4 regions of the Arthrobacter sp. CAN_C5 genome follow, and region 4 is predicted to be linked to each of the others. Evidence: riboswitches for the same ligand, from Rfam matches in the RefSeq annotation. Region 4 holds a riboswitch; each other region holds the start of a gene.
What was found. Region 4 has a riboswitch for cyclic di-AMP ahead of H4V95_RS09930 (LysM peptidoglycan-binding domain-containing protein). Riboswitches for the same ligand answer to the same signal wherever they lie in the genome.
Positions count from the first base shown of each region.

Region 1: linked by a shared signal. The riboswitch ahead of H4V95_RS11140 (LysM peptidoglycan-binding domain-containing protein) and the one ahead of H4V95_RS09930 (LysM peptidoglycan-binding domain-containing protein) in region 4 are both predicted to bind cyclic di-AMP.
Region 2: linked by a shared signal. The riboswitch ahead of H4V95_RS16180 (NlpC/P60 family protein) and the one ahead of H4V95_RS09930 (LysM peptidoglycan-binding domain-containing protein) in region 4 are both predicted to bind cyclic di-AMP.
Region 3: linked by a shared signal. The riboswitch ahead of H4V95_RS07495 (C40 family peptidase) and the one ahead of H4V95_RS09930 (LysM peptidoglycan-binding domain-containing protein) in region 4 are both predicted to bind cyclic di-AMP.

Region 1 covers NZ_JAGGMZ010000001.1:2,358,135-2,363,112, reverse strand. Annotated here, with positions in the region: gene H4V95_RS11150 (DUF4192 family protein) at 95-358, opposite strand; partial or broken gene H4V95_RS11145 (metal-sensitive transcriptional regulator) at 767-1,062, opposite strand; cyclic di-AMP (ydaO/yuaA leader) riboswitch at 1,445-1,692, shown strand; gene H4V95_RS11140 (LysM peptidoglycan-binding domain-containing protein) at 1,695-2,603, shown strand; gene H4V95_RS11135 (hypothetical protein) at 2,932-3,297, shown strand; gene H4V95_RS11130 (hypothetical protein) at 3,472-3,975, shown strand; gene H4V95_RS11125 (hypothetical protein) at 4,049-4,327, shown strand; gene istB (IS21-like element helper ATPase IstB) at 4,423-4,978, opposite strand, start outside.
Region 2 covers NZ_JAGGMZ010000001.1:3,457,650-3,462,627, reverse strand. Annotated here, with positions in the region: gene H4V95_RS16185 (metal-dependent transcriptional regulator) at 1-593, shown strand, start outside; cyclic di-AMP (ydaO/yuaA leader) riboswitch at 844-1,023, shown strand; gene H4V95_RS16180 (NlpC/P60 family protein) at 1,029-1,958, shown strand; gene H4V95_RS16175 (HNH endonuclease) at 2,187-2,687, shown strand; gene H4V95_RS16170 (molybdenum cofactor guanylyltransferase) at 2,684-3,337, shown strand; gene H4V95_RS16165 (DUF6457 domain-containing protein) at 3,353-3,646, shown strand; gene H4V95_RS16160 (molybdopterin molybdotransferase MoeA) at 3,643-4,953, shown strand.
Region 3 covers NZ_JAGGMZ010000001.1:1,589,417-1,594,394, forward strand. Annotated here, with positions in the region: gene H4V95_RS07475 (DUF177 domain-containing protein) at 1-459, shown strand, start outside; gene rpmF (50S ribosomal protein L32) at 462-665, shown strand; gene rnc (ribonuclease III) at 729-1,565, shown strand; gene mutM (bifunctional DNA-formamidopyrimidine glycosylase/DNA-(apurinic or apyrimidinic site) lyase) at 1,575-2,594, shown strand; cyclic di-AMP (ydaO/yuaA leader) riboswitch at 2,885-3,061, shown strand; gene H4V95_RS07495 (C40 family peptidase) at 3,065-3,934, shown strand; gene H4V95_RS07500 (NAD-dependent epimerase/dehydratase family protein) at 4,201-4,978, opposite strand, start outside.
Region 4 covers NZ_JAGGMZ010000001.1:2,115,169-2,120,146, reverse strand. Annotated here, with positions in the region: gene H4V95_RS09945 (hypothetical protein) at 4-507, shown strand; gene H4V95_RS09940 (DUF305 domain-containing protein) at 625-1,266, shown strand; gene H4V95_RS09935 (F510_1955 family glycosylhydrolase) at 1,333-2,253, shown strand; cyclic di-AMP (ydaO/yuaA leader) riboswitch at 2,823-3,070, shown strand; gene H4V95_RS09930 (LysM peptidoglycan-binding domain-containing protein) at 3,073-3,981, shown strand; gene H4V95_RS09925 (hypothetical protein) at 4,116-4,978, opposite strand, start outside.

The sequences.
Region 1 (4,978 bases), 240 kb from region 4:
TACTTCATGGGGGAGTGGTGGTGAAGATACATGACTTTTGTGAAACTTTTCCAAAGCCAGTTCCTTGGGGAAGCCTCCTAGGCGAAGCGGCAACTCAAGGGTCCCGGTCCCGCCGTCCTTCGTGGGCGCCAATGGTGAGGAGCGCACTTTCAGCGTGGGTGTCGTGGCCGAGGTAGCTTGCCACCAACTTTGCGTAGCTGGTCTCGGTGTTTGGCTTCGGCAGGTCGACGCGCAGGGTTGTCCCTACATGGTGATCGGCGAGGGTGATGCAGACCAGGCTTTCCTGGGGCCAAAACCCCAAGGTGTTGCCGATGAAACTGAGGGCATCGGCGGGGGTTTTGATGGTCAGCGGTTCCATGTTCCTTCTCCTTCGGCGACTGGCTGGCACCGTATGTGTCTGTCATATTTGTGCGTCGTTCTGATAGAGGAATCACCGCTAGGTACGAGGGGCCGGAGTGCAACTTGGGGAACCGGGAGCGGGCCAAAATTTCGCGAGGAAATAAGCGACGGAGGAGCGCCGAACGGAAATTTGGTCTGCTCCCGGCGCTTCGCGCCCTGGTTGTGGGGAGGACCCGCCCAGCGATGATGGGGATCAGAATGACAAACAGCGATGATGCTTCGGGTCATACATGGGTATGTTTCCGTGTGGCACGGCATGACATCAGAACCAACCACTAGTAAATGCTGATGCGCGGACCCACCGTTTGAGGCATTATCACGACTATCTGATGAAGCCTGGGAGCGCACAGGGGCCTCCGGGGAACGGTTAGCGCAGTAGTCTGATGATCGCCTGTGTTGCTTCCTCAACCTTCGCGTCGACCGCTTCGTAGGCCCCGGTGGTTTCGGCTTCCTGGGCGGCGGCGACGACGCAATGTTGCAAGTGGTTTTCTAGAAGGCCGCCCAGACTCACGGCGTGCATGGCAGTGTTGACAGCCGCGGGCTGGGTGAGGATGTCGATGCAGTTCTGATCTTCGTCGACCATCCGCGCTATCCAACGGACTTGTCCTTCAATGCCTTCAATCGCCGCAGATAGGCCGCCTTGCCCGGGGAATAATGGTGCACCGCACCGGTGGTAACCGGCTAGTCCGCGACGGTGGGCTCCGTCGTGGGAACTTCCGTTGCCGCCGCCTCCAGGGTGTCATCGGTACTGTTCCGAGGTCCGGCTCCGGCGTTCACGGTCCTATCTTTTCAAAGGTCCGACCTTTCCTGGTCAGACCCAGATGAGGCCGTTGGCACGTCCTCGACCATGCGCTCCGCGGCCACGATAAGTATCATCGACGATCCGCTCCGGTCGGAATGCTCAATAGGTGAAATGGGTTCCCTTGAACGCCAGAGGCCCGCGGGTGCGGTAATCCTTGAAAAGCCCGTTACCTTAACGTGACTTTGGTACCACAGTGGGGTACTCTCATTCGAGTGATCTTGGCACCCCGCCGAGATCATAATCCCGCGCAGAATGCCGAGCCCTGCCGCTGCACCGGGACCCGTTCGCACAATCCAGATGGCAGGGACGGGGGAACCACGTTTCCACCGGGCCACCGCACGCGGTGACCCTCGGGGTTAAGTCGATCTGACTATCCAGTGCAAAATCTGCCGCATCGTTTGCGATTGGCAGGAAGCTCAAGGATGGTGGACGGCCGGGTGACTCCCATCCGAACCCGACAGCTCACCCCGCAGGCATGGGAGAGGCAACCACCATGTCACGTAAGTCCATTTCGGCACGCCACCGCGCGGCCACCACCCACTCCATCGCTCTTGAAGGTCTGACCCAGTCCGCCAAGACCAATGCCGTAGCACTGGGCAAGCCAGCCATCATCGCCGTCGCGACCGGCAGCCTCGTCTTCTCCGTCGGAGCGACCGCCCACGCAGGAACCTACACGCAGGGCGAAGCAACGACCGCCTCCGCAGTCTCAGCACCCGCCGCTTCCGGAGTCCACACTGTTGCTGCCGGGGACACCCTGGGCGCCATCGCGGCACTGCATGGTGTCAGCCTCGACACCCTCCTGGCCCAGAACGGACTGTCCTACGCCTCAGTCATCTACCCCGGACAGCAGATCCAGCTCACCGGTGGGGCAGCCGTCAGCGCGGCAGCCGTCCCAGCAGCTACTGCAAGCCAGGCCTTCTACTCGGCACCTGCACCAGTCGCTCCGGCAGCGGCACCAGCCGTTCAGGCAGCAGCACCCGCTCCAGCAGCAGCACCCGTTTCCGCAGCACCGGCAATGATGACCTTGGCTTCCAGCCCCATCACCCCGATTGCGTCTGCAGCTAAGGCAGCTTCGTCAGTTCCAGCCAGCGGAGTCGGCGCAGCATTGGTCGCTTCGGCCTATGGGCAGATCGGGTCGATTCAGGACTGCACCGTCCTCGTCGAACGCGCTCTGCGCTCCATCGGCCTGAACGTCGGCGACCTCGGCCCCCTGCAGTTCGATCAGTACGGAACCCGGGTCTCAAGCCCTGCACCCGGTGACCTCGTAGTCCGCCCGGGCCACATTGCCATCTACGTCGGGAACGGCAAGGTCATCAGCAGTGGCATGAACGGGTCAAACCTCACCATCGAGCACCCACTGTCCGACCTTGGCGGTTCATACTTCGTACGAGTCAACGGCTAGTACCCTGACTCACGGAGCTTCTCCGTAAATTGAACAAAGTGGCGGGTGCCCTGGACGGAGGGCACCTGCCACTTTTATGTCTGGGTTCGCACACTGTCTAACTCACTAGGCGACCAGAACGCGACCATTCTTGATTGTGTCAAGCCGTCTTGGCCCCGGCCGGACGGCTAGAAGTGGCCCCGGCTGATGACCGTCGAACGTAGCCAAGCCGTCAATGCCTTATGGTTATGACCCCGGTGCAGGATCCTCAAGCGAGTCATTCGGTAGCAGTTGTCTGATTCTCTTGGTGGAGCGTGTCGATACGGCATCGGTCTGCGAAGCTGTCTCCATGACTATCGATATGAGAGCCATGCTCGGACGCGTGGTCCCGGAAGTCTTCAATGAGCATCTTGTGACGGCAGATGTGAACACCGATGACAAAGACTGGCCCTACGGCTCACTCGTCATTAGCGGCACGCGCGAAGGGCGCTCAGTCATAATCGGAGCTGACGGCGGTCCATTCATGATCGCCTACGTTCCGGAGCTGAACGTGCAGATCATGGCCTTCGATGAAGAAGATGATGAGGAGGACGCCGAGGAGTACCGGGAGGAAGCATTGCGAAAGCTCTGTCTCGCGATGCTGGTGTACCTCGAGGGAGGAGGGCGGATCAGTGAGCGGCGCAGCCTGCTGGGCCGCGGCGTTGTCCGCAAATGATTATCGAGTCAGACTGCTTCGAGTGGCGCTTAGGGCGAAGGTTTTCGAGCGGCCCGAAGCCGCTCCGACCCGCCAAGAGATCCCGTGCAGTGTAATTGCAGTACCAGTAACTAGAGAGCTTTCCCCGGAGCTCCTAGACGTGCGAAGGAGACAAGTGAAGGGATCGGTGCTGGCATGAATCAGTTCGGTCTGTGTCCCGACGCGAGTGGTGGTTTTGACTTCCTCGTGGATGGTCGGCTCCTTCGGGAGTTGGTGTTCGACACGGTGGACCTGGAGCAGTATGAGATTACTCTGTTGCGACGACGCAAGTTGCCCTTCGGTGCCGCCCTAGATCAGATTCGTCGCCTAAAGGGCGAGCTTTCAGGCGAGTTCTTTCCACACCGTGTCTGGCTCTACTTCTGCGGTGCATGCTTTGATCAGGGCTGCGGTGGGATCAGCGTAAGAATCCAAGTTGAAACCGATCGAGTGGTTTGGAGCGACTTCTGTCATGACGGTCCGCCCAGTACTGAGAACGAACTGGATGAGTTTCAGGAGGAAGACAGGGTCACTCATGTTGGGCCGCTCGTATTCGATCGCGGCGAGTATGAGGCAGCCCTCGACGACGTGGCTGACCAACTGGGACGAAGCTACCTGCGGCACTGGCTCAACACGGCGCCTTTAACCTGTGCTCCAACCTGATCTATCCGTCCCAAGAGCAATCCCTCAGCGGGACCCTGGGTCTATGAGTCGCTGCAGCTGAGATACTGCCTTCATGGATGTATACATGGTGTGGCACATTCATCACGCAAAGTGGCTCGACGGTTCTCCAACTGAGCATTTCGGTGACGATGGCCAGATCCTGCTCGACGAACAGTCTGGGGACGACGCGAAGATGCTTGGTGTCTACGGATCACAGGATGCGGCTCAAGCGCGTATTGATCGAGCGCGGTCCCAGCCAGGGTTCGAAGACGAACCCAAGTGCTTTCTCATCGACGCCGCAACTCTCGGTGATGATTTGTGGACCGAGGGGTACGTGTCCATCGCGGACTAGACCAGGTCGGACGCCCGCTTGGGGATCCGTTTCAGGCAGCCGTCGGTGGTCCCCGCCTGACGTTGATCGCTCGGAGTCGATAGTGATGACGCGGGTCAGCTCGCGCTTTGCTGGGCGAGGGTATGGGCGAGGCGATAGGAGTCGGTGCCTGTTTCGATGATGGCTCCGTTGAAGGTGAGGCGGTCTACGATCGCTGCGCAGAGTCGTGGATCGGTGAAGGTTTTTGTCCAGCCGGAGAAGGACTCGTTGGACGCGATCGCGATGGAGTTTTTCTCCTCGCGTTCGGTGAGGACCTGGAAGAGGAGCTCAGCGCCTCGCCGGTCGAGTTCCATATAGCCGAGCTCGTCGATGCAGAGCAGGTCGACCCGCCCGTACCGGGCGATGGTCTTGGCGAGCATCTTCTCGTCCGCGGCTTCGACGAGTTCGTTCACCAGCCTCGTAGCGAGGGTGTATTTCACCCGGTACCCTTTCTCCGCGGCCGCGGTGCCCAGGCCGATGATGAGGTGGGATTTCCCGGTCCCTGAGTCTCCGATGAGGCAGAGGGGTCGTCCTTTGCGGATCCAGTCCCCGGTCGCCAACGTGTGGATCGTCGCAGGGTTGATGTTGGGGTTCGCGTCGAAGTCGAAGTCCCCGAGCCACTTATCCCGCGGG
Region 2 (4,978 bases), 1.3 Mb from region 4:
CCACCGTCTCGCAGACCATCGGACGGATGGAGCGCGACGGACTGGTGGTGGTGTCCGGCGACCGTCACCTCGAATTCACTGACCTGGGACGGCGCCGCGCGATCGGTGTAATGCGGAAGCACCGCCTTGCTGAACGGCTGCTGTCGGATGTGATCGGCCTCGACTGGGCCTACGTCCACGAGGAAGCCTGCCGCTGGGAGCACGTCATGAGCGAACGGGTTGAGCAACGCCTCTACGAGCTGCTCGGCAAGCCGACCGAGTCCCCCTACGGCAACCCCATCCCCGGGCTGGAAGCGTTGGGCGGCCCGCCCGCCGAAGGGTTCTCCGTGGGGGTGCGCAGCCTTTCATCGGTGATCGGCACTTCCCCGGCCGGATCTGTGATTACCCTGGTCCGGCTTGCGGAACCCATCCAGGTGGACCCGGAGCTGCTTTCCCAACTGGACGAGGGTGGATTGCGTCCCGGAACTGCCATCTCTGTGCAGTCCGTCGGGGACTACGTCTCGGTCCGCGTGGACGGCATCGAGGGTGCGCTGGAGCTCCCACCCGAGGTGGCAGCCCACGTGTTCGTGTCAGTCTCCCCAGCCGCCGGCTAGCGCCGAGCGGCAGCCGCGTGGCACTGAACCGTGAATGGTCCGGACAAGTTGCCCACCTTTGGGGTAACAAACGAGTATCTTTCGCGTGCACCTAATCATCTCGAAGCCAGTAGCTGTGAAGGACCGATGTGATGGCCGTAACCATCTCCATACCATTCCGTGACCGGAATGTGACATTAGGTCTGATCTGATGTACCGTCGATCTCGTGCCCAATTCTTCTAGGTTGGTCACTCTCGAGCAGATCGCCTAGCTCTGCCACTGCCCGAGATCCGTTCGCACAATTCGCATGGCAGAGGCGGGGGAACCACATTAGTGGGTTTCGCAAGAAATCCTGGGGTTAAGTCGTGCCATTCCGAAAAGGAACCGCGCGGCCGGGTGACTCCCATCCGAATCCGACAGCTCACCTCGCAGGCAATTGGGAGAGGCAATCGAACGTGTCATACAACTCTGCTCTGGGCCGCCACCGTGCCGTCCGCACCAACCCCTTGACCGCCATCTCAGATGCCGTGTCCTCCAACGCTGGTTCGGTAGGTCGTCAGGCCGCAGTCCTCGCTGCCGCAACCGGTCTGGTACTGACCGGCGGAGTATCAGCCAACGCCGCTGATCTCTCCCCTCAGGCTAACGAGCGCGCCACCATCGCCTCCACTCTGGAAATCCAGGCGGCACCGGCAGTTGTCGAAGCTCCGGCAGACGCCAAGATCGCCTTCAACCGCACACCGGTTAAAGCTGTGGCCGCCCCCGAGGTAGTCGAAGCCCCGGCAGTCAAGGTTCAGTCCGAAACGGTTGCCGAGATCGAGGAAGCCCCCGTCGAGGCACCGGCAGCAGAGCCCGTCGCCGCGGAGCCCACTGTCTCCGAGCCGGTAACTGTAGCCCCAGCGGTCGCAGCAGAACCAGTCGCGCCGGCAGCCCCTGCCGCAGTCGTTCCGGCAGCTCCGGCAGCCGCAGTCGCAGTCGCTCCAGCAGCCCCAGCCCCAGCCCCAGCCGCACCGGCTCCCAAGGCTCCAGCCGCCAAGAAGACCCCCGCCGTATCCTCAGGCGTGGCCGCCACCATTGCTGCCGCAGCCCAGGGCCAGCTCGGTGTCACCCAGGACTGCACCCGCCTTGTGAGCAACGCCCTTGCAGCCGCAGGCATCAACTTCCACGGCTGGCCAGCCGGATACCTTTCCCTGGGCCGCACGGTCAGCGGCGGCGAGGCCATCCCCGGCGACCTCATCTACTACGCAGACGGTGGCGCCGGCGTTGCCCACATCGCCGTCTACATCGGCGGCGGCAAGGCCGTCCACGGTGGATTCAACGGCAACCAGACGGTAGTCGCCCCCGCCGATCTCGGTTCCGGCCCGGTCTACATCCGCGTCGGCGGCTAACCCACCACGAACCACCAGAAAGGACCCGGAGGATTTCGATCCCCGGGTCCTTTCTGCGTCTGGGGCCGTCACTCCAGAGGTACGACACGCACGACACGGGCGGCCACCAGCGGTGAGAATTGGCAAACCGGGTGCCAGCCGAACTACCCTTACATAAAATAAGTCAGTTGTAGTCCTGTTTCCCCGGACCACAGGGACGCGGGCAATTCTCGGCAAAGAGGAATGTGCATGCGCACTCTCGTTCTGAATGCTGGATATGAGCCACTGGCGGTAGTGACCTTCCGCCGGGCGCTGGTCCTTGTGCTCGCGGGCAAGGCAAGTATCGTCGCGGAGGGGGAGGAACCGGTGATCGGACCCAACGAAATCCTCGGTCGGCCCTCGGTCATCCTGCTGAACCGGTACGTGAAAATTCCCTACCGGCACACCCTTGTTGCTACCCGGCGGGGTGTCCTGCGGCGTGACAACCACCTGTGCGCCTATTGCGGCAAAGCCGCCGCCACCATCGACCACGTCTTCCCCCGGTCCCGCGGCGGGGACTCGAGCTGGGAGAACCTGGTGGCCTGCTGTCTGCGGTGCAACAACGACAAGGGCGACAAAACCCTCGCCTCGCTCGGCTGGCAGCTCCGGATGACCCCGCAGCCGCCCCGCGGGAACCCCTGGCAGCTTCGCGAGATTGAGAAGCCTGCCCCACAGTGGAGCGCTTTCCTCCGCTCGGAGACCGCCGCTTGAGTGCTCAGTCACCCGTTGTCTTCAACGCCGTTGTGCTGTCTGGGGGGCGCTCGTCCCGCCTGGGAGGCACACCGAAGGCCCGCCTGGAACGCGATGGGCGGAGCTTGCTCGACCTCACCTGTCTCGCCGTAGCAGACGCGCGCCGGGTGGTGGTAGTGGGACCCGAGGAACATTCGCTGGCCGGTGGACTTGGCTCGGACGGCGCAACCACAACGCCCGCCGACGGACAGCTGCTCCGTGAGTTTGTCCGAGAGTCGCCGCCCTTTGGTGGGCCCGCCGCCGCACTGGCTGCCGCCGTCGACCATTTGGGTGACGACGACGCACCGTGGCTTCTGGTCATGGCCTGCGACATGCCCCGGGTCGACCAGGCCATTCCTGCCCTGCTGGCGGCCGCGGCCGGCGACGCCGATTCTTCGTACATGGCCCGCGACGGCGGGCGGGACCAGCCGCTGGCCGCGCTGTACCGAATGGATTCCCTCCGTGACGCGGTGGCGGCGGTCCACCGGAGCGGCGGCGCCCAGAATCTATCGATGAAGGCACTCCTTGCTAGGGTGCAATGGAGAGCAATCGACGTTCCGCCGGGAAGCACCGCCGACGTCGACACCTGGGCCGACGCCCAAACCCTCGGTGTCTCAGCCACACCGACCTAGACCGCAGGAGCAGCGATGAAAAAGCAGGATCAGATCCTCCAGGAGTGGAGCGCCCAACTTATCGAGGCCTTCGAACTGGAGGGGACAACCATCGACATCGATGCCATTCTCTCCCTCGCCGGGGATGCAGCCCATTCGATCGTGCGCCCCGCAGCACCCCTGACCACCTTCATCGCTGGCTACGCGGCCGGCCTCGCGGTGGCCAGCCAGCAGGCCACCGAGGCGGTGGCCATGGAGTCGGCCATCGAGGCGGCCCGGCGTCAATGCCCGCCCCAAGAGGCAAGCCCTGCAGCGACGGACGCCCCGTGAGCGAATCACCGACGACGGAAACCGCTGCGAACCAGGCCGAGACCCCCCTGGTTGCGGCGCCGGGTGGCCATAACCTCGACTGGGAGCAGGCACGACGGGCCGCTTTCCACGCCGGCAGTCCGCTGGCACACCAGACGGTTCCCCTGTCCGAGGCGCTCGGCCAGACACTGGCTGAACCGGTCACCGCGCTGCAGGCCATCCCGCACTACGCCTCCTCAGCGATGGACGGCTGGGCGGTCAACGGTGCCCCACCCTGGCAACTGGTCAGTCACGCACCCAAGGAAGAACACCCGTGGCAGCGCCCCGCCCCGCACCGGGACTCCGGGGCAGGTCCCTTGGCGCCCGGAGAAGCGACCTTCATCCTCACGGGCGGTGTGGTTCCCGACGGCGCGACCGGAATCCTTCGCACCGAGCACGGGATGGTGCGCGGGGACGTTCTGGACCGCAATGATTCCGCCCGGCCCGACGAGCCCCGACCCCAGGAGCACATCCGCCCGGCAGGTGAGGAAGCGCCCGAGGGCAGCGTGACCATTCCGGCGAATGTGACGCTCAACCCCGCCCAGATCGCCCTGGCAGCAGTCTGTGGGTACGATAACCTTCCCGTGCTGCGTGCCCCCCGCGTCTCCCTCCTCCTCACCGGCGATGAGGTGATCGAAGCGGGCCTCCCCGAACCGGGACAGGTGCGCGACACCTTCGGCCCGCAACTGCCTGGGCTGGTGCAGCTGATGGGTGGACACGTGGACACCTCCGGCCGGGCCAAGGACGATCTCGACGACGTCGTCGCCGCCATCAGCGCTGAGGCCCTCGACGAGCTCTCCCTCGCCCGGGCCTCCGGCGATGTGCTGATCACCACCGGTGGGACCGGCAGTTCCTCGGCCGACCACATCCGGCGCGCACTGGAGACCCTTGAGGCGGAGTTCATCATTGATGGCATCGCGATGCGCCCTGGTCACCCGACCCTGCTGGCGCGGCTGCAGGATGGTCGGTTCCTGGTGGGTCTTCCCGGCAACCCGCTGGCGGCCATGATGGCCATGTTCACCGTGGTTGGTCCCCTCCTCGCCGGGCTGCGGGGCGCACCGTTCCCCGAGACCGAGGAGACCACCGTGGGGGAGGACTTCGACGAGCTCCCCGGCCGCAGCCGGCTCGTGCCCTACAAACTGCAGGATGGTCGGGCCGTCGCCGCAACGCATCAGCGCTCGGGGATGCTCCGTGGGCTGGCCTCGGCCGGCGGGGTGATGGTGGTGCCAGCCGAGGGCTGCGTCGCCGGGGACCGCCTCAAAGCGCTGCGCCTGCCCTGGATCAGCTGACGTACCTCTGCCAGGTCCTACTCCT
Region 3 (4,978 bases), 530 kb from region 4:
GAAGGTTCCCCCGTGGAACTGGATCTGAGACTGGAGGCTGTGCACGAGGGAATTCTGGTATCAGGTACCGCAGACGTCGAGATCGTGGGCGAATGTGGCCGGTGCCTGGATCCCATCAAGTACAGCAGCAGCGTCGATGTGCAGGAGCTTTTCTACTACGACGACGTCGAGTTGTCCGAGGGAGAAGAACCTGTTGAAGAGCACCGGGTTGATCGGGATTCAATTGATCTTGAGCCGGTGCTTCGGGACGCAGTGGTAACGTCACTGCCGTTCCAGCCGGTGTGCCGGGAGGACTGTGAGGGTCTGTGCTCTGAATGTGGAGCCCGCCTCGCGGATGACCCCGATCATCAGCACGAAATTTTGGATCCCCGCTGGGCGGCCCTTACCGGGCTGACCAGCACTGCAGCGTCAAGCGACGTGGCAGCAAGTACAGAGTCTGTCGAGAGAGAAGAGAGTTAGTCGTGGCTGTTCCTAAGCGGAAAATGTCCCGCTCGAATACCCGTGCACGTCGGTCCCAGTGGAAGGCAACTGCCCCCAAACTGGTGAAGACCGTGGAGAACGGCCGCGTTACCTACAGCCTGGCTCACCAGGCCAAGGTAGTCACCGACTCCGCCGGCACTGCACTGTTCCTTGAGTACAAGGGACGCAAGGTAGCCGACGTCTAACGACCGCTGTGTGCCCGGCATCGCCGGTGCCTGCAGCGTTCTTATGCGAGTGCGTAAGTAGACGTGGCTAATACTGAAGACCTTTTGAAGCGTCTCGGTGTCTCAATTGACGCCGGGACGCTTCGTCTTGCCCTGACGCACCGCTCCTTCGCCTATGAGCATGGCGGTATCCCCACCAACGAACGCCTCGAATTCCTTGGTGATTCGGTGTTGGGGCTGGCGGTCACCGACGCGCTGTACCGGGACAACCCCGAGCTGTCGGAGGGTGACCTCGCCAAACGGCGCTCCGCGGTCGTCAGCACCCGTGCCCTGGCCGGGATTGCCCGCGACCTGGAGCTGGGCCAGCATGTCCTGCTGGGCCAGGGCGAGAAGCTGACCAACGGGCGGAACAAGGCATCGATTCTCGCTGACACGATGGAAGCCGTCATTGGCGCGACCTACCTCAGCAACGGGATCGAAATAGCCCGGGCCATGGTGATGCGCCTGGTGGGTCCCCTGTTGGGAAGCGCTGCCGCCATGGGCGCCGGCACCGACTGGAAGACCAATATCCAGGAGATCGCCGCTGCGCGCCGCCTGGGCACCATCGACTACAAGGTCACCGGATTCGGCCCCGACCACGCCCGCACCTTCGAAGCACTCCTCACGGTCGGAGGCAAGCCCTATGGCTCCGGATCGGGTCCTTCCAAGAAGGAAGCCGAACAGGAGGCTGCTGCAGCCTCCTGGAAGATGCTCCGGGTTATCGCCGCTGAACCCAAAACAGCGGCCCAGACGGTAGTGGTCCCGGTTGATGTGGCCACCGTCGATCACGACGGGATTCACCCTGACGGCGCTGACACCGTTCCCGACCCTGTCATCAGCCTGTCCGATCCGGCATCCGCCGCATCCGCCGCATCGGCGTAAGCGCACCCCATGCCAGAGCTTCCCGAGGTCGAGGTGGTGCGCCGTGGCCTCGCGCGCTGGGTCCTGGGACGCACCATTGACGACGTCGACATCCTCGACCCGCGGTCGATCCGCCGCCACGCCCTCGGCGGCGAGGACTTCACCGGCAATCTGGTGGGCGCCCGGGTCCTGGACGTAGTCCGCCGGGGCAAGTTCCTCTGGCTCCCGCTGGCAGCTACCGCAAAGCCGTCAGACACTGCAGCTAGTTCAGACGCCGCAGCGAAATCCGACACAGACACTGCAGGACCGCCTGTTGCACTGATGGCGCATCTGGGGATGAGCGGGCAACTGCTCGTCCAGGACGCCGAAGCACCCGAGGAAAAGCATCTCCGGGTCCGGCTCACACTGTCCGCCGTATCCACTGCCGACGCCGGACCGCTCCCGAGGGAACTCCGGTTCGTCGACCAACGCATCTTCGGTGGCCTCTTCGTGACGTCGATGATTCCCACCGCCGACGGTCACGCCGGAGGCCTCGGCGAAAGCCCGCTGCCACTAATCCCCGTCGAGGCGGCCCACATTGCACGAGACCCGCTGGACCCGGCGTTCTCCTTTGCCGACTTCTATGCGAAGTTGCGCCGGCGCAGGACGGGCATCAAGCGGGCACTCCTCGATCAGTCACTGGTCTCCGGTATCGGCAATATCTACGCCGATGAGGCGCTCTGGGCTGCCCGCGTGCACTATGCACGACCCACCGAAACGATGCGACGGGGCGATGCGCTCCGACTGATCGATGCCTGCCGCGACGTCATGCTGCGCGCACTGGACGCCGGCGGCACCAGCTTCGACTCCCTGTACGTCAACGTCAACGGGACCTCAGGGTATTTCGCGCGTTCCCTCAACGCCTACGGCAGGGAGGGCGAACCGTGTACCCGCTGTGCCGCCGACCCGGGATTCCACGGTAGCTCCCTGATTCGCCGTGAAATGTTCATGAACCGGTCCTCGTTCAGCTGCCCCCGCTGCCAACCAAAGCCCCGCAACGGGCGCTGGTAAGAGCTTCTCCGGCCAGGCAGTATTACGGTTTTTGTGTAACGCCGCGGGCGCCGACTAGTTCTCCACACCGGGGCCTTGCCCACATACCGGGGGAGAAGCCGCCGCGGGCGTCGACCGTGCGGGACCATCATGCAATGGAAACCTTCCCAGCGCCCGAGCATGGTTCATCACCCCGACGCGAGTTACCGAATCGCTACCCATCACAGCGCCGCCGTGATACAAATGTGACAAAACTGGACGACCCTAGGTACAGTGGTCAGCGCGCAGGGTTCCGTTCAACTCAGCGTCCTCCCGACAGATTGCCCAATTCTGCCGATGTCGTGAGGTCCGTCCGCACACATCCGGCAGAAGCGGAGGAACCAATAGTGGCCGTCGATCGACGGCCTTGGGGTGAAGACTCGATTTCGAGTCCGGGTGGCTCCCATCCGAATCCGACAGCTAACTTCGTAGGCATCGGGAGAGGCAAGATCATGTCCAAGAACCACATCGCGCGTCACCGCGCAACCCCACCGAGCGCGCTCAAGACCGTTTCCAAAGCGGTCAGCTCACACGCTGGCGCCGTCGGCCGTCCAGCCGCTGTGCTTGTCGCCGCATCGGGTCTCATGCTCAGTGCCGGACTCCCGGCCAACGCAGCCGGTGAAATCACCGTCCAGCCAGCCGCCTCGGCGCCAGCCGTCCAGAGCGCTGGATCAGCAACCTACACCGTTCAGGCCGGGGACACCCTCGGAAACATCGCTGCAGCCCAGGGTGTCAGCCTTGAGTCGCTGTTCGCCCTGAACGGCCTCAGCTACGACTCGGTCATCTTCCCGGGTGACGTTATTTCCCTTTCGGGCGGCGCCACCCAGGCCACCCAGGTAGCAGCACCAGCACCCGCTGCGGCACCAGCCGCCGCGGTGACCGTTGCCGCGCCGGCTCCGGCCGCTCCAGCCGAGACCAGCACCCTGGGCATCACCACCGCCTCTGAAGCCATCACCCCGATGGCAGCAGCCTCCACCGGTGGACAGGCATCCAGCTCGGGCATCGTTGGCACCGCGCTGTCGATGGTCGGCTCGGGCTACGTCTACGGTGGCACCACCCCGGGCGCCTGGGACTGCTCAGGCTTCACGCAGTGGGTCTTCGCCCAGCACGGCATCGACCTTCCCCGCACCAGCCAGGCACAGATGGCTGCCTCAGCCCGCACCAGCAACCCGCAGCCAGGTGACCTCGTCATCCAGAACGGCGGCGGACACGTCGGCATCTACATTGGTGACGGCCAGATGGTCAGCGCGCTGAACCCTAGCCAGGGCACCCTGGTCCACGCGGTCGACGCAATGCCTGTCGTTGGGTACTACACTCCCTAAGTGTCTGACGGGGGGCTCGTAGGCGGAATGCCGTCAGGCTGGAAGCCGTCCCCGCAGACAACCTGAGGAGATCGGGCACAACCAACGAATGCGCCATCGGAGAATTCCGGTGGCGCATTCTTGTGTCCGCTTTTCTTTGCGCCCGTATGAGCGTTTTCACTGACTGTGAATTTTCACAGACTCGTATATTCACCGACGTCTGGTCCCGGTGCCTATGGCCCACTATTCAGCGGGCAGAGGATATTCGGTGTGGAGAGGACTCCTGGCTACAGCTGCCGGTAGTGCTCCGAGAGCCTGGCCAGGCCCTCATCGAGTGACACGCCGGGCTTCCAGCCCAGCAGGTCGCGGGTACGCCGCTGATCGAACCAGTGGGCGGTGGAGAGTTGCTCCGCCAGGAACCGGGTCATCGGTGGTTCCGCATCGGCCCCGCTGCGCTGCCACACGAACTCAACCAGCGACCCCGCACCACGTGCCACCCTTCCGGGAACGCTCCACCGCGGCGGGCGAACCCCACCCGCCCGGCAGATGCCCGCGATCAGTTCGCCGATGGGCCGGGGCTCTCCGTTGGTAACCACGACCGCCAACCCCGCTACCCGGTCCATCCGGCCGAGGGCAGCGGCGATCGCCTCGGCGGCGTTATCCACGTAGGTGGTGTCAACCAGTGCGGTGCCAGCGTCCAGGACGGGGAGACGCCCAGCTCGCGCCCGCTGCAACACCCGCTCCACCAGTTGGGTGTCGCCTGGACCCCACACAATGTGTGGCCTGACTGCCGCAACGCGGAAGCTGTCGCTGTTGGCCTGCAACGCGATGATTTCGGCGCGGGCCTTTGTCTGGGCGTAGTGACCCAACACCTTCTCGGGCGTGGCGTCAGTGGCAGCCTGCCCCACGATCGACGTACCCACGTGCGCCACCGAGGGGGAGGAGATGAACACGAAATCCAGCACCCCGGCGGTGCGCGCCGCAGCCAGCAGGCACCGGGTGCCCTCCACATTGACTGCTTCGAAGTCAGCTGCCGCTCCGGCGAACGAGACCTTGGCCGCCAGA
Region 4 (4,978 bases):
GCAGTGACAGGCACCACCAGGCAAAGGATAGCGCTCGACCTGTCGCGTTCAGCCCTGACCTTTCTCTGGTTTACCGCCATGATCATCGGGATCCTCGCAATGCACGTATGGATGGGCGGTCACGGCCCGTCAACGCACGGTGCTTCGGCGCAGGGTGCCTCAGCCCACGGCGCAGTGCTTTCGACCAGTTCCATGACAGCGGACACCGAACATGCGACGTCCTTGAGCGGTTCCCACCACGTCCAGGCAAACGATGTCCCCGCAGCTTCCCCGGGAGGGAGTGCCGGCGAATTGGGACAGGGGTGTAGTGGGTCCTGCGGCAATGACGGCGCGGCCCTGGGGATGTGTCTCCTGGCGGTCATCGTCGTCGCCGCCCTGGCGTTCCTGGTACGTTCCGGCCAATTCGTTCCCGGGTCAGTGCTTCTGCGCGGTCCGCCATTGATCCGCTTGCGACCCCTCTCGATCCCTGTTCCTTCTCTGATTCAACTCTGTATCAGCCGGACATAAAACACCGGCACCTGCCGTCGTAGTGAACGCGATTGCGCGCACCCGACGGCCTACACGCCCAGCATGGGCCCCACTACAGACTATTCACCAGATGAATTCACTAAGGATCAGATCACCATGAAGCGTTACCTCTCTTTCTCAGCACTGAGCGTCGCAGCCATCATCACCCTCGCAGGGTGCGGAAGCGACAACGAACCCGCCGCCCCGGGGGGCGAACCAACCGCTTCCACCCAGGACTCATCACCGTCAGCACCCGAATCCGGTGCTGAGGTGTCCGCCGAACACAACAGCGCCGATGCCATGTTCGCCCAGATGATGATTCCCCACCACCAGCAGGTAGTGGAAATGAGCGACATGATGCTCGCCAAGGACGGCATCAGCCCTGAGATCACCGACCTCTCCACCAGGATCAAAGCTGCGCAGGGCCCCGAAATAGAAACCATGACCAGCTGGCTAGAAGCCTGGGACCGGCCGGTCATGCCCGAAGGTGGCATGGACGGGCATGACATGGGGTCCATGGGTGGCATGGACGGGATGCTGGACGAGGATCAGATGGCCGAACTACAATCAGCCGAAGGCGACGACGCTGCCCGGATGTTCCTTGAGTTTATGACCGAACACCACAACGGTGCGATCGACATGGCGCAGGAAGAAATCGACAACGGCGAGAACCCGGAAGCGATCGATCTCGCTGAGACGATCGTGGAAACCCAGCAGGCCGAAATCCAGGAGATGGAAGAACTGCTCTCCGAGCTCTAAACATGCCGCGAGTTCACTAGGGGGAGGGCTAGACATCTGGCCCTCCCCACTTTCTCCCTTACTTCCTTGACCCGAAAGATCATCACCGTGCCCCGCACCAAACTTCTTCTCTCATACCCGCAACGACACGCCAAGCTCGTGGTTCTCACGGCCGGCCTCCTGGTCCTCACGGCCTGCTCACCGCAAGCGGCACCGAGCTCCGGCACCAGCGAATCCTTCGGCTCTGCCACAAGCGCGCAGGGCTATCCCACCGGTCACGTCCACGGAATGAGTGTGAATCCGGACACGAACCAAGTCTTGCTGGCCACCCATGATGGGCTGTTCGACATCTCGGAGTCGCCAGCAATCCAGATCGGGCCGACCATCGACCTGATGGGCTTCACCACGGCAGGGAACGGCGACCTATATGCCTCGGGTCATCCCGGTCCGGGAACCAATTTGCCCGACCCGGTGGGGCTGATCCGGTCCACCGATCGAGGCCGAACCTGGGAACCGCTGTCCCGGCAAGGAGAGTCCGACTTCCATGCCCTCGCCGTCACCGACGGAGGAATAGTCGGTTTCGACGGCCAGCTTCAGACCAGCGCCGAGGGAACCTTGTGGCAGCCCGTGGCAGAGCAAATACCCGTGTTCAACCTGGCTGCCAGCCCCCGGGACAGCGTTGTGCTCGCTACCACCGAGGAAGGCCTGCAACGCTCCACCGACGGCGGCGTGACGTGGGCAGCCGTGCCGGAGGCACCGTTGCTGATGTTCACGGCACTTACTGAAGGGAAAGCCGCCGGAATCACGCCCGACGGGCAGATCCATACCAGCGCTGACGCTGGTCTGACCTGGGTCGAACAGGGTTCAGCTCCCGGCGAGGCAGCAGCGGTTGCCACTCAGATGCTCGACGACTCCACACTGCGGATCTGGGTGGCGACCGAAAACAGTGTCCAGGTCTCTAATGACAACGGGCAAACCTTCACGGACATCAGATCCAACCATCAGTAGTTGGTGGTGAAGCACGCATCGCTACAGGAAGCGGCGATCCGGCCATTCGGGCACCTTGCGGCGGAAGCGCTATTCACCGTCGCCGACGGCACAGACGGTATCGAATGATCCCGAGAAGTGGACCCCGGCACGGGGGCCGAAACGCCTTCATAGGTTTGATTTGAGTCGCCGGCACGCAAAACGGCAGGGTCGGTGTAGACCGGCCTCTCGCCGTCATCGGCTGCGAAAATCGCGGCCACCACGCCAGGCGCAATTGCTGCGGCTGCGATCGCGCCTGGGATCCGCGAGGCCCCGGAGTCATCGGAGGAACCACTCACCAACTCGATCTGGATCGGTACACTCCCGCTGCCGTCGTTGGCGGCCATGTCGTCCTCCATGATCTGAGCCGAGCATTGATGGGATAGTCCAGTTTCTCCGGGAAAACCAAGAGGCGAAATGGGGTCCCTCGACCGTCGGTTACCCGTGAGTAGGGCACCACCCTAAAGAGGGCCGTAACCGTAACGTGACATCCATACCTCCGTGGGGTACTCTCATTCGAGTGATCCCGGCACCCCGCCGAGATCACAATCCCGCGCAGAATGCCGAGCCCTGCCGCTGCACCGGGACCCGTTCGCACAATCCAGATGGCAGGGACGGGGGAACCACGTTTCCACCGGGCCACCGCACGCGGTGACCCTCGGGGTTAAGTCGATCTGACTATCCAGTGCAAAATCTGCCGCATCGTTTGCGATGGGCAGAAAGCTCAAGGATGGTGGACGGCCGGGTGACTCCCATCCGAACCCGACAGCTCACCCCGCAGGCATGGGAGAGGCAACCACCATGTCACGTAAGTCCATTTCGGCACGCCACCGCGCGGCCACCACCCACTCCATCGCTCTTGAAGGTCTGACCCAGTCCGCCAAGACCAATGCCGTAGCACTGGGCAAGCCAGCCATCATCGCCGTCGCGACCGGCAGCCTCGTCTTCTCCGTCGGAGCGACCGCCCACGCAGGAACCTACACGCAGGGCGAAGCAACGACCGCCTCCGCAGTCTCAGCACCCGCCGCTTCCGGAGTTCACACTGTTGCTGCCGGGGACACCCTGGGCGCAATCGCGGCACAGAATGGTATCAACCTCGACACCCTCCTGGCGCAGAACGGGCTGTCCTACGCCTCGGTCATCTACCCCGGACAGCAGATCCAGCTCACCGGTGGGGCAGCCGTCAGCGCGGCAGCCGTGCCAGCAGCTACTGCAAGCCAGGCCTTCTACTCGGCACCTGCACCAGTCGCTCCGGCAGCAGCACCAGCCGTTCAGGCAGCAGCACCCGCTCCAGCAGCAGCACCCGTTTCCGCAGAACCAGCAATGATGACCTTGGCTTCCAGCCCCATCACCCCGATTGCGTCTGCAGCTAAGGCAGCTCCGTCAGTTCCAGCCAGCGGAGTCGGCGCAGCACTGGTCGCTTCGGCCTATGGGCAGATCGGGTCCATCCAGGACTGCACCGTCCTCGTCGAACGCGCTCTGCGCTCCATCGGCCTGAACGTCGGCGACCTCGGCCCCTCACAGTTCGCTCAGTACGGCTCGGTTGTATCCTCGCCAGCACCGGGTGACCTCGTGATCAATGCCGGACACATCGCGATCTACGTTGGCGGTGGCAAGGTCATCAGCAGCGGCATGAACGGTGCCAACCTGACGATGGAGCACCCACTGTCCGATCTCGCCGGTTCATACTTCGTGCGAGTCACCGGCTAACATCTCAAGCTCTCGGACTCGTTCCGTGAACTGAACATAAGTGGCAGGTACCCTGGACGGAGGGCACCTGCCACTTATGTGTTCCATCCAACCCCGACTCGACATGCCGCTGTTTTGTCACGGTGTCGTACTTGCTAGCCGGAGATGTTTGCTGCGTCGTACCAGCGCAGAACCCGCAGTGCCCTGAGGGTGTTCCACCGACTCGAGCTGCCATCGGGTTCTTCGAATCGAAAGTGGACCGCGCCGGGGTGAGTCTTATCCAGCAGCCAACCTCCATCTGGCTGACGCTTCGCGCGAACATGTTCGACCGCCTCGGCCAGCCGCGGATCAGCCGGTCCGCCACGCAGGGCGAAGTAGCTTGTCGCCTTGAGCAGGTCATAGTGCCAGCGGGGAGGGTAGGGAAACTGAAGCCATCTCGGGTTCACCACCTCACCGGTGCGCAAGGACCGGAACAGGCTGCGTCGAAGCAGATACTCCTCGCCTTCATAACGGGCCCGGCGGGCCTCGTCGGACCCACCAGTGTTTCGCTCCCACCTCAGTAAGGCGTCGACCACGTCAAGAGTGCTCGCGAAAGATCCGGGAGCCGAACGCGACTCGGCCCAGCAGTTCCAGCCACCATCAGGCAATTGGTCGGCCACGAGTCGCTGCACTACCGGGCCGACGTTGACGCCTAGGTAGGTGCCGATCAGTATCGTGCCGGCATTGATGCAGCAGTCGACTTCACCGGCGAAGAAGGGCAATCCGTCGTACTCCCACCGGCAGTTGCGCGCGACCAGCCGGGCTGTCTCACGCATCACAGCGCTGTTCGGAGGTAAGCCCAAGTGACACAGGTCGAGCAGCACCGGGTAGGTAGAGGTCCATGGTTGCCCCGGCTGTTCACCTGGTGTCTCGGTCGGTTCCACGTCAGGTGATGGGAACGACGGCGGTGGCTCACCAGCAGCAAGGGCCTGCGCCGTGCTTTCGGCGAACGCCGCGGTATTCGGGAAGCATGCGCCGT